DNA from 3 places in the Serratia sp. GW822-FHT06D09 genome. Region 1 is predicted to be linked to each of the others. Evidence: predicted binding sites of a transcription regulator. Region 1 holds the regulator's gene; each other region holds the start of a gene.
What was found. The regulator sigma-54, encoded in region 1, starts transcription at its own class of promoters, with help from an activator protein. The targets are predictions, from matches to a motif close to GTTGGCACANNTTTCGCTNT.
Positions count from the first base shown of each region.

Region 2: the regulator sigma-54 is predicted to act here: its motif matches at 1,205-1,224, upstream of glnA (glutamate--ammonia ligase).
Region 3: the regulator sigma-54 is predicted to act here: its motif matches at 1,356-1,375, upstream of glnK (P-II family nitrogen regulator).

Region 1 is NZ_JBXALO010000004.1:169,544-171,799, reverse strand. It holds gene lptB (LPS export ABC transporter ATP-binding protein) at 1-164, shown strand, start outside; gene rpoN (RNA polymerase factor sigma-54) at 215-1,648, shown strand; gene hpf (ribosome hibernation promoting factor) at 1,672-1,959, shown strand; gene ptsN (PTS IIA-like nitrogen regulatory protein PtsN) at 2,118-2,256, shown strand, end outside.
Region 2 is NZ_JBXALO010000013.1:15,193-17,448, reverse strand. It holds gene typA (ribosome-dependent GTPase TypA) at 1-933, opposite strand, end outside; gene glnA (glutamate--ammonia ligase) at 1,304-2,256, shown strand, end outside.
Region 3 is NZ_JBXALO010000005.1:214,242-216,497, forward strand. It holds gene amtB (ammonium transporter AmtB) at 1-931, opposite strand, end outside; gene glnK (P-II family nitrogen regulator) at 968-1,306, opposite strand; gene AC1RKG_RS14290 (SmdB family multidrug efflux ABC transporter permease/ATP-binding protein) at 1,599-2,256, opposite strand, start outside.

The sequences.
Region 1 (2,256 bases):
TGGGCGTGCTGATCACCGACCATAACGTGCGCGAAACGCTGGACGTGTGTGAACGCGCCTATATCGTCAGCCAGGGCAAACTGATTGCTCACGGCACGCCGGATGCTATTCTGGCCGATGAGCAGGTAAAACGCGTTTATCTGGGCGAAGAATTCCGCCTCTGAGTACCGGCGCGTCCTGATGGGCGACTGTTAACGGAAGTAGACTGAAGAATATGAAGCAAGGTTTGCAACTCAGGTTTAGCCAACAACTGGCAATGACCCCCCAGCTCCAGCAGGCCATACGACTGCTGCAGTTGTCCACGCTTGAGCTCCAGCAGGAGATACAGCTGGCGTTAGAGAGCAATCCACTGCTTGAACAGACCGATCTGCACGAAGAAATCGACGCGAAAGAGACGACCGAAACCGAAGGTTTGGATACCCGGGAGGCGCTGGAACAAAAGGACATGCCCGAAGAGCTGCCGCTGGACGCCACCTGGGACGAGATCTATACCGCCGGAACTCCGTCAGGAACTCGCACCGATTACAGTGACGACGAACTGCCGGTGTATCAGGGTGAAACCACCCAAACCCTGCAGGATTACCTGATGTGGCAGGTGGATCTGACGCCGTTTTCCGATACCGATGCTGCCATTGCCACCTCGATCGTCGACGCCGTCGATGACACCGGCTATCTCACCGTGCCGCTGGAAGACATTCTGGAGAGCATGGGTGACGAGAATGTGACAATGGACGAAGTCGAGGCGGTATTGAAGCGCGTACAGCGGTTTGATCCGGTTGGCGTCGCGGCGCGCGACCTGCGCGATTGTCTGCTGGTTCAGCTATCCCAATACGCCCAAGACACGCCTTACCTGGCGGAAGCGCGCCTGATCATCAGCGAACATCTGGACTTGCTGGCTAACCACGACTTTCGCAGCCTGATGCGAACAACGCGCTCAAAAGAAGATACACTGAAAGAAGCGATGTTGCTGATCCAGTCACTCGATCCGCGTCCAGGCCAGTCGATCAACACCGGCGAATCTGAGTACGTGATCCCGGACGTGCTGGTACGCAAAGTGCAGGATGTGTGGACGGTCGAGCTCAACAGCGACAGCATCCCAAGGCTGAAGATCAATCAGCAGTATGCCGCTCTGGGCAATAGCGCGCGTAACGACAGCGACGGTCAGTACATCCGCAGCAATTTGCAGGAGGCGAAATGGCTGATCAAGAGCCTGGAAAGCCGCAATGACACCCTGCTGAAAGTTTCGCGCTGCATCGTCGAGCAGCAGCAGGCGTTCTTTGAGCAAGGCGCGGAATTTATGAAGCCCATGGTGCTGGCGGATATCGCTCAGGCCGTGGAGATGCATGAATCGACAATCTCACGCGTGACCACGCAGAAGTTTTTGCACAGTCCGCGCGGCATTTTCGAATTGAAATATTTCTTCTCAAGCCACGTGAATACCGACAGCGGGGGCGAAGCTTCCTCTACGGCGATCCGGGCGGTGGTGAAGAAATTGATTGCGGCGGAAAACCCCGCCAAACCGCTCAGCGACAGCAAGCTGGCTACCCTGCTCTCCGATCAGGGGATCATCGTGGCGCGGCGTACCGTCGCCAAGTACCGAGAGTCTTTGTCCATCCCGCCGTCCAACCAACGTAAACAGTTGGTTTGACCTCTATTGAGAAGGAAGACACTATGCAGCTCAACATTACCGGACACCACATCGAAATCACCGAACCTTTGCGTGAGTTCGTGAACACCAAGTTCGCCAAACTCGAACAGTATTTTGACCGCATAAATCAGGTGTATGTCGTGCTTAGTGTGGAAAAAGTGCAGCAGATTGCAGAAGCGACGGTGCACGTGAATGGAGGCGAGTTGCACGCCACCTCGGAAGACGAGAACATGTATGCGGCAATTGATACCCTGATCGACAAACTGGCGCGTCAATTGAACAAACATAAAGACAAACTGAAACAACACTGACATTCTGGGCCGTTTCCGTCAGCGGGTACGGCTCAAACGTAGCCTCGGCCATCGGCGCGTTACCTGTTTGGGTACGCGCCGATAAGCCATCAGGGTTAAACAAGGCGAAAAATCACCTCACAAGCCTGCTTGCTGGTGTGGTTTTAAGTGAAGATGAGATGAACAACGAAACAATGCAGTTAAGCTCGGTATTAAATATCGAGTGCACCAGAAGCTCCGTACATTGCACCAGCAAGAAACGGGCTTTGGAAATTATCAGCGAACTGGCCGCCAAACAGCTCAATCTGCCACCCCAGG
Region 2 (2,256 bases), on a different contig from region 1:
GAAGAACATGGTTACGGTCGGCTCATCTACAGACAGCGCCGGCAGTGCTTCCACTGCAGAGGTGTCACAGATGGTGTCGGAAATGTTCAGCTCGCCCAGACCGGTGATAGCGATGATGTCGCCCGCTTCAGCCAGGGTAGACTCGATACGCTCCAGACCCATGTGGCCCAGCACTTTGCCCACTTTACCGTTGCGAGTTTTACCTTCGCTATCGATGATGGTGACCTGCTGGTTTGGCTTCACTTTACCGCGCTTGATACGGCCGATACCGATCACGCCCAGGTAGTTGTTGTAGTCCAACTGGGAGATTTGCATCTGGAATGGCGCTTCGAGCTCAACCTGCGGTGCAGACACGTGGTCTACGATCGCTTGATACAGCGGGGTCATGTCTTCCGCCATCTCGTTGTGGTCAGTACCGGCGATCCCCATCAATGCAGAAGCATAGATGATTGGGAAGTCGAGCTGCTCGTCGGTCGCGTCGAGGTTAACGAACAGGTCGAAGACCTGATCAACAACCCAATCAGGACGTGCGCCCGGACGGTCAACCTTGTTGATTACCACGATCGGCTTCAGACCATTAGCGAAGGCTTTTTTGGTCACGAAGCGGGTTTGCGGCATTGGGCCATCCATTGCATCCACAACCAGCAGCACCGAGTCAACCATTGACATCACACGCTCAACCTCACCGCCGAAGTCGGCGTGTCCTGGGGTATCCACGATGTTGATGCGGTAGTCTTTCCAATTAATGGCGGTGTTTTTTGCGAGGATGGTAATCCCACGCTCTTTCTCCAAATCGTTGGAGTCCATTACGCGTTCGGTGGCTTCTACACGCTCTCCGAAAGTACCGGATTGTTGCAGCAGCTTATCAACCAGGGTGGTCTTACCATGGTCAACGTGGGCAATAATGGCGATGTTACGCAAATTTTCGATCACAGCTTTGCCTCAGGCATTAGAAATAGCGCGCTATTGTACACGTATTAAGCGAGGGACTAAACAAGATCACAACAGTCTCTTATAAACAACTGTGTACAGGTCAGTATGTGATCCCTTTCACGGTGCAAAAAGCAGCATCCGGTGCACTTTTGCACCATTACAGTGCCCCACCCCGCACCGATTGCACCATTTAAGTGCAAAACGTCACTGATGGTGCATACTGATTCTGTGCAAAACCCACGCAGAAAGGCGATTAAAGCGCTTTAGCAAAGTTGGCACAGTTTTCGCTTTAGTCTTTTCAAGGCAAAAAAAGCCAGTTTCACAGATTCGTTCCACGACGACGACAATGATAAATCCGGGAGAGTTAAGTATGTCCGCTGAACACGTTTTGACGATGCTGAATGAGCATGAAGTGAAATTCGTAGACCTGCGTTTCACTGACACCAAGGGTAAAGAACAACACGTCACCATCCCTGCTCATCAGGTAAATGCCGACTTCTTCGAAGAAGGTAAAATGTTTGACGGTTCCTCGATCGGCGGTTGGAAGGGCATCAACGAATCTGACATGGTGCTGATGCCAGACGCCAGCACTGCGGTACTGGATCCGTTCTTCGAAGAATCTACCCTGATCATTCGCTGCGACATCCTCGAGCCAGGCACCATGCAGGGCTACGATCGTGACCCGCGCTCAATCTCCAAGCGTGCAGAAGATTTCCTGCGCTCTTCCGGCATCGCAGACACCGTTCTGTTCGGACCAGAGCCAGAATTCTTCCTGTTTGACGACATTCGTTTCGGCAGCAGCATCCGCGGTTCCCACGTGGCCATCGACGATATCGAAGGCGCATGGAACTCCGGCACCCAATACGATGGCGGCAACAAAGGCCACCGTCCGGCAGTCAAAGGCGGTTACTTCCCGGTTCCTCCGGTCGATTCTTCACAGGACATCCGTTCTACCATGTGTCTGACCATGGAAGAAATGGGCCTGGTCGTTGAAGCGCACCACCACGAAGTGGCAACCGCAGGTCAGAACGAAGTGGCAACCCGCTTCAACACCATGACCAAGAAAGCCGACGAAATCCAAATCTACAAATACGTGGTTCACAACGTGGCTCACGCATTTGGCAAAACCGCGACCTTCATGCCGAAGCCAATGTTCGGTGATAACGGTTCCGGCATGCACTGCCACATGTCGCTGTCCAAGAATGGGACTAACCTGTTCGCCGGCGACAAATACGGCGGCCTGTCTGAGACTGCCCTGTTCTACATCGGCGGTATCATCAAGCACGCTAAAGCGATCAACGCCCTGGCCAACCCGACCACCAA
Region 3 (2,256 bases), on a different contig from region 1:
GACCGATAATCAACGCCCCGCCAACCCCTACGGTACCCGCAGCCGGCGTGATGGCAACCAGCCCGGCGATACAGCCGGAACAGGCCCCCAGCAGAGAAGGTTTACCGCGCACAATCCACTCGGCAAAAGTCCAGGAAAGAATAGCGCCTGCGGTTGCCACTACGGTGTTCAGGAAAGCCAGGGCCGCAATGCCGTTAGCCGCGCTGGCAGAACCGGCGTTAAAGCCGAACCAGCCGATATACAGGATAGAAGCGCCGGTAAATACCATCGGCAGGTTATGCGGTTTGAAAGCTTCCTTACCGAAACCAGCACGCTTGCCGAGCAGATAAGCGCCCACCAGGCCGGCACTTGCCGCATTGATATGCACCACGGTGCCGCCGGCAAAGTCCAACGCGCCATCAGCTGCCAGGAAGCCACCGCCCCACACCATGTGGGCAATCGGCAGGTAGGAAATGGTGAACCAGATAGCGGCGAAAATCACTACCGCCGAGAAGCGGATACGCTCGGCAAAGCCCCCTACCACCAGCGCGACGGTGATACAAGCGAATGAACACTGGAACGCTACGTGGATCATCTGGCTAAAGGTCCCGGTGACGCTGTCAATGCCAATGCCTTTCAGCATCGCCGTCTGGAAACCACCGAAGAAGGCATTACCTTCGCTGAACGCCAGACTGTAGCCATAAAGCACCCACAGAACACACACCAATGCGAAGGTGACGGTGACCTGGGTCAGCATGGAGAGCACGTTTTTGGAGCGCAGCAAACCACCGTAAAACAGAGCGACACCCGGCAAGGTCATGAACAGCACCAAAGCGGTGCAAATCATCATGAAAGCGTTGTCAGCCTTGTCTGCGACCGCCGGAGCGGCCAGGGCCAAAGAAGGAACCATGGTTACCGTACTCAGGCCCAACATGGATAAAAGTTTTTTCATTATCAATCCATCCCCATTACTTTACTGAGCCTGTGATTACAGTGCTGCTTCGTCTGTTTCGCCGGTGCGAATGCGAATGACACGTTGCAATTCGGCAACGAAAATTTTGCCGTCACCGATTTTGCCGGTGTAGGCCGCTTTACTAATCACATCAACCACTTCATCCAACTGATCGTCGGCGATAGCGATGTCGATTTTTACTTTAGGTAAAAAGTTGACGCTGTATTCGGCTCCGCGATAGAGCTCAGCGTGCCCCTTCTGGCGACCAAAGCCTTTTACTTCGCTTACGGTCAGCCCCTGAATGCCTACAGAGGATAGGGCTTCACGCACGTCCTCCAGCTTGAATGGTTTAATCACCACGGTCACCAGCTTCATATTGCCCCTCCACGAATTAAGCCCAAACTCACCCCGGTACGAGACTTATAAAGCAAAGGCTATGCCACAAATGGTTTTGTACGCGGATTCAGCAAATTAACCGGCAGGATGGGGATCTGGCATGCGACGAGCGGCTAATAGCGCGCGACCAACTGATGGGCTGATTAAATATTGCGCACTAATTTGGTGCGTAGCGCGTCGAAAAAGTGCAGCGAGAGGGATTTTAAACGGACTTGTGCCTGTTTGTGGTGCGTGGCGACAACAGAAAGGGGCCGTTAAAACGGCCCCCAGATCATGCGGGTTGTGTTTCTTCGCGATTGGCAGCGGCCAATTCTTCACCCACCAGTTGCAGCTGGTACATCTGGTAGTAACGCCCCTGCTGAGCCAACAGTTGCTGATGATTGCCCTGCTCGACCGCCTGACCCCGGTGCAGAACCAGAATGGAATCGGCATCGACAATGGTCGACAATCGGTGAGCGATCACCACCAGCGTGGTATGTTCACGAATCAAACGCAGTGCACGCTGAATCGCTTGCTCAGTGCCTGAATCGATGTTGGCGGTCGCTTCGTCGAGGATCAGGATCTGCGGCGCCTGCACCAACACCCTGGCCATCGCCAATAGCTGTTTCTGGCCCACCGACAGGTTGTTACCCTGCTCGCCCAGCCGGGTGTGAATCCCCTGTGGGAAGCTGCGTACCAGCTCAGCCAATTGCACCGTTTCCAGCGCCTGCCACACTATCTCTTCACTGATGTTACGGCCCAGCGTAACGTTGGCCAGCACCGATTCGGCGATCACCACCGGATCCTGCTGCACCATTGCCACCCCCTGCCGCAACGTACGGTGCGACAGGCTGGCCAGCGGACGACCATCGAGACGGACTTCGCCCTGATTGACCGGGTAATACCCCATCAGCAGGTTGGCCAGCGTGCTCTTGCCGCTGCCGGTATGC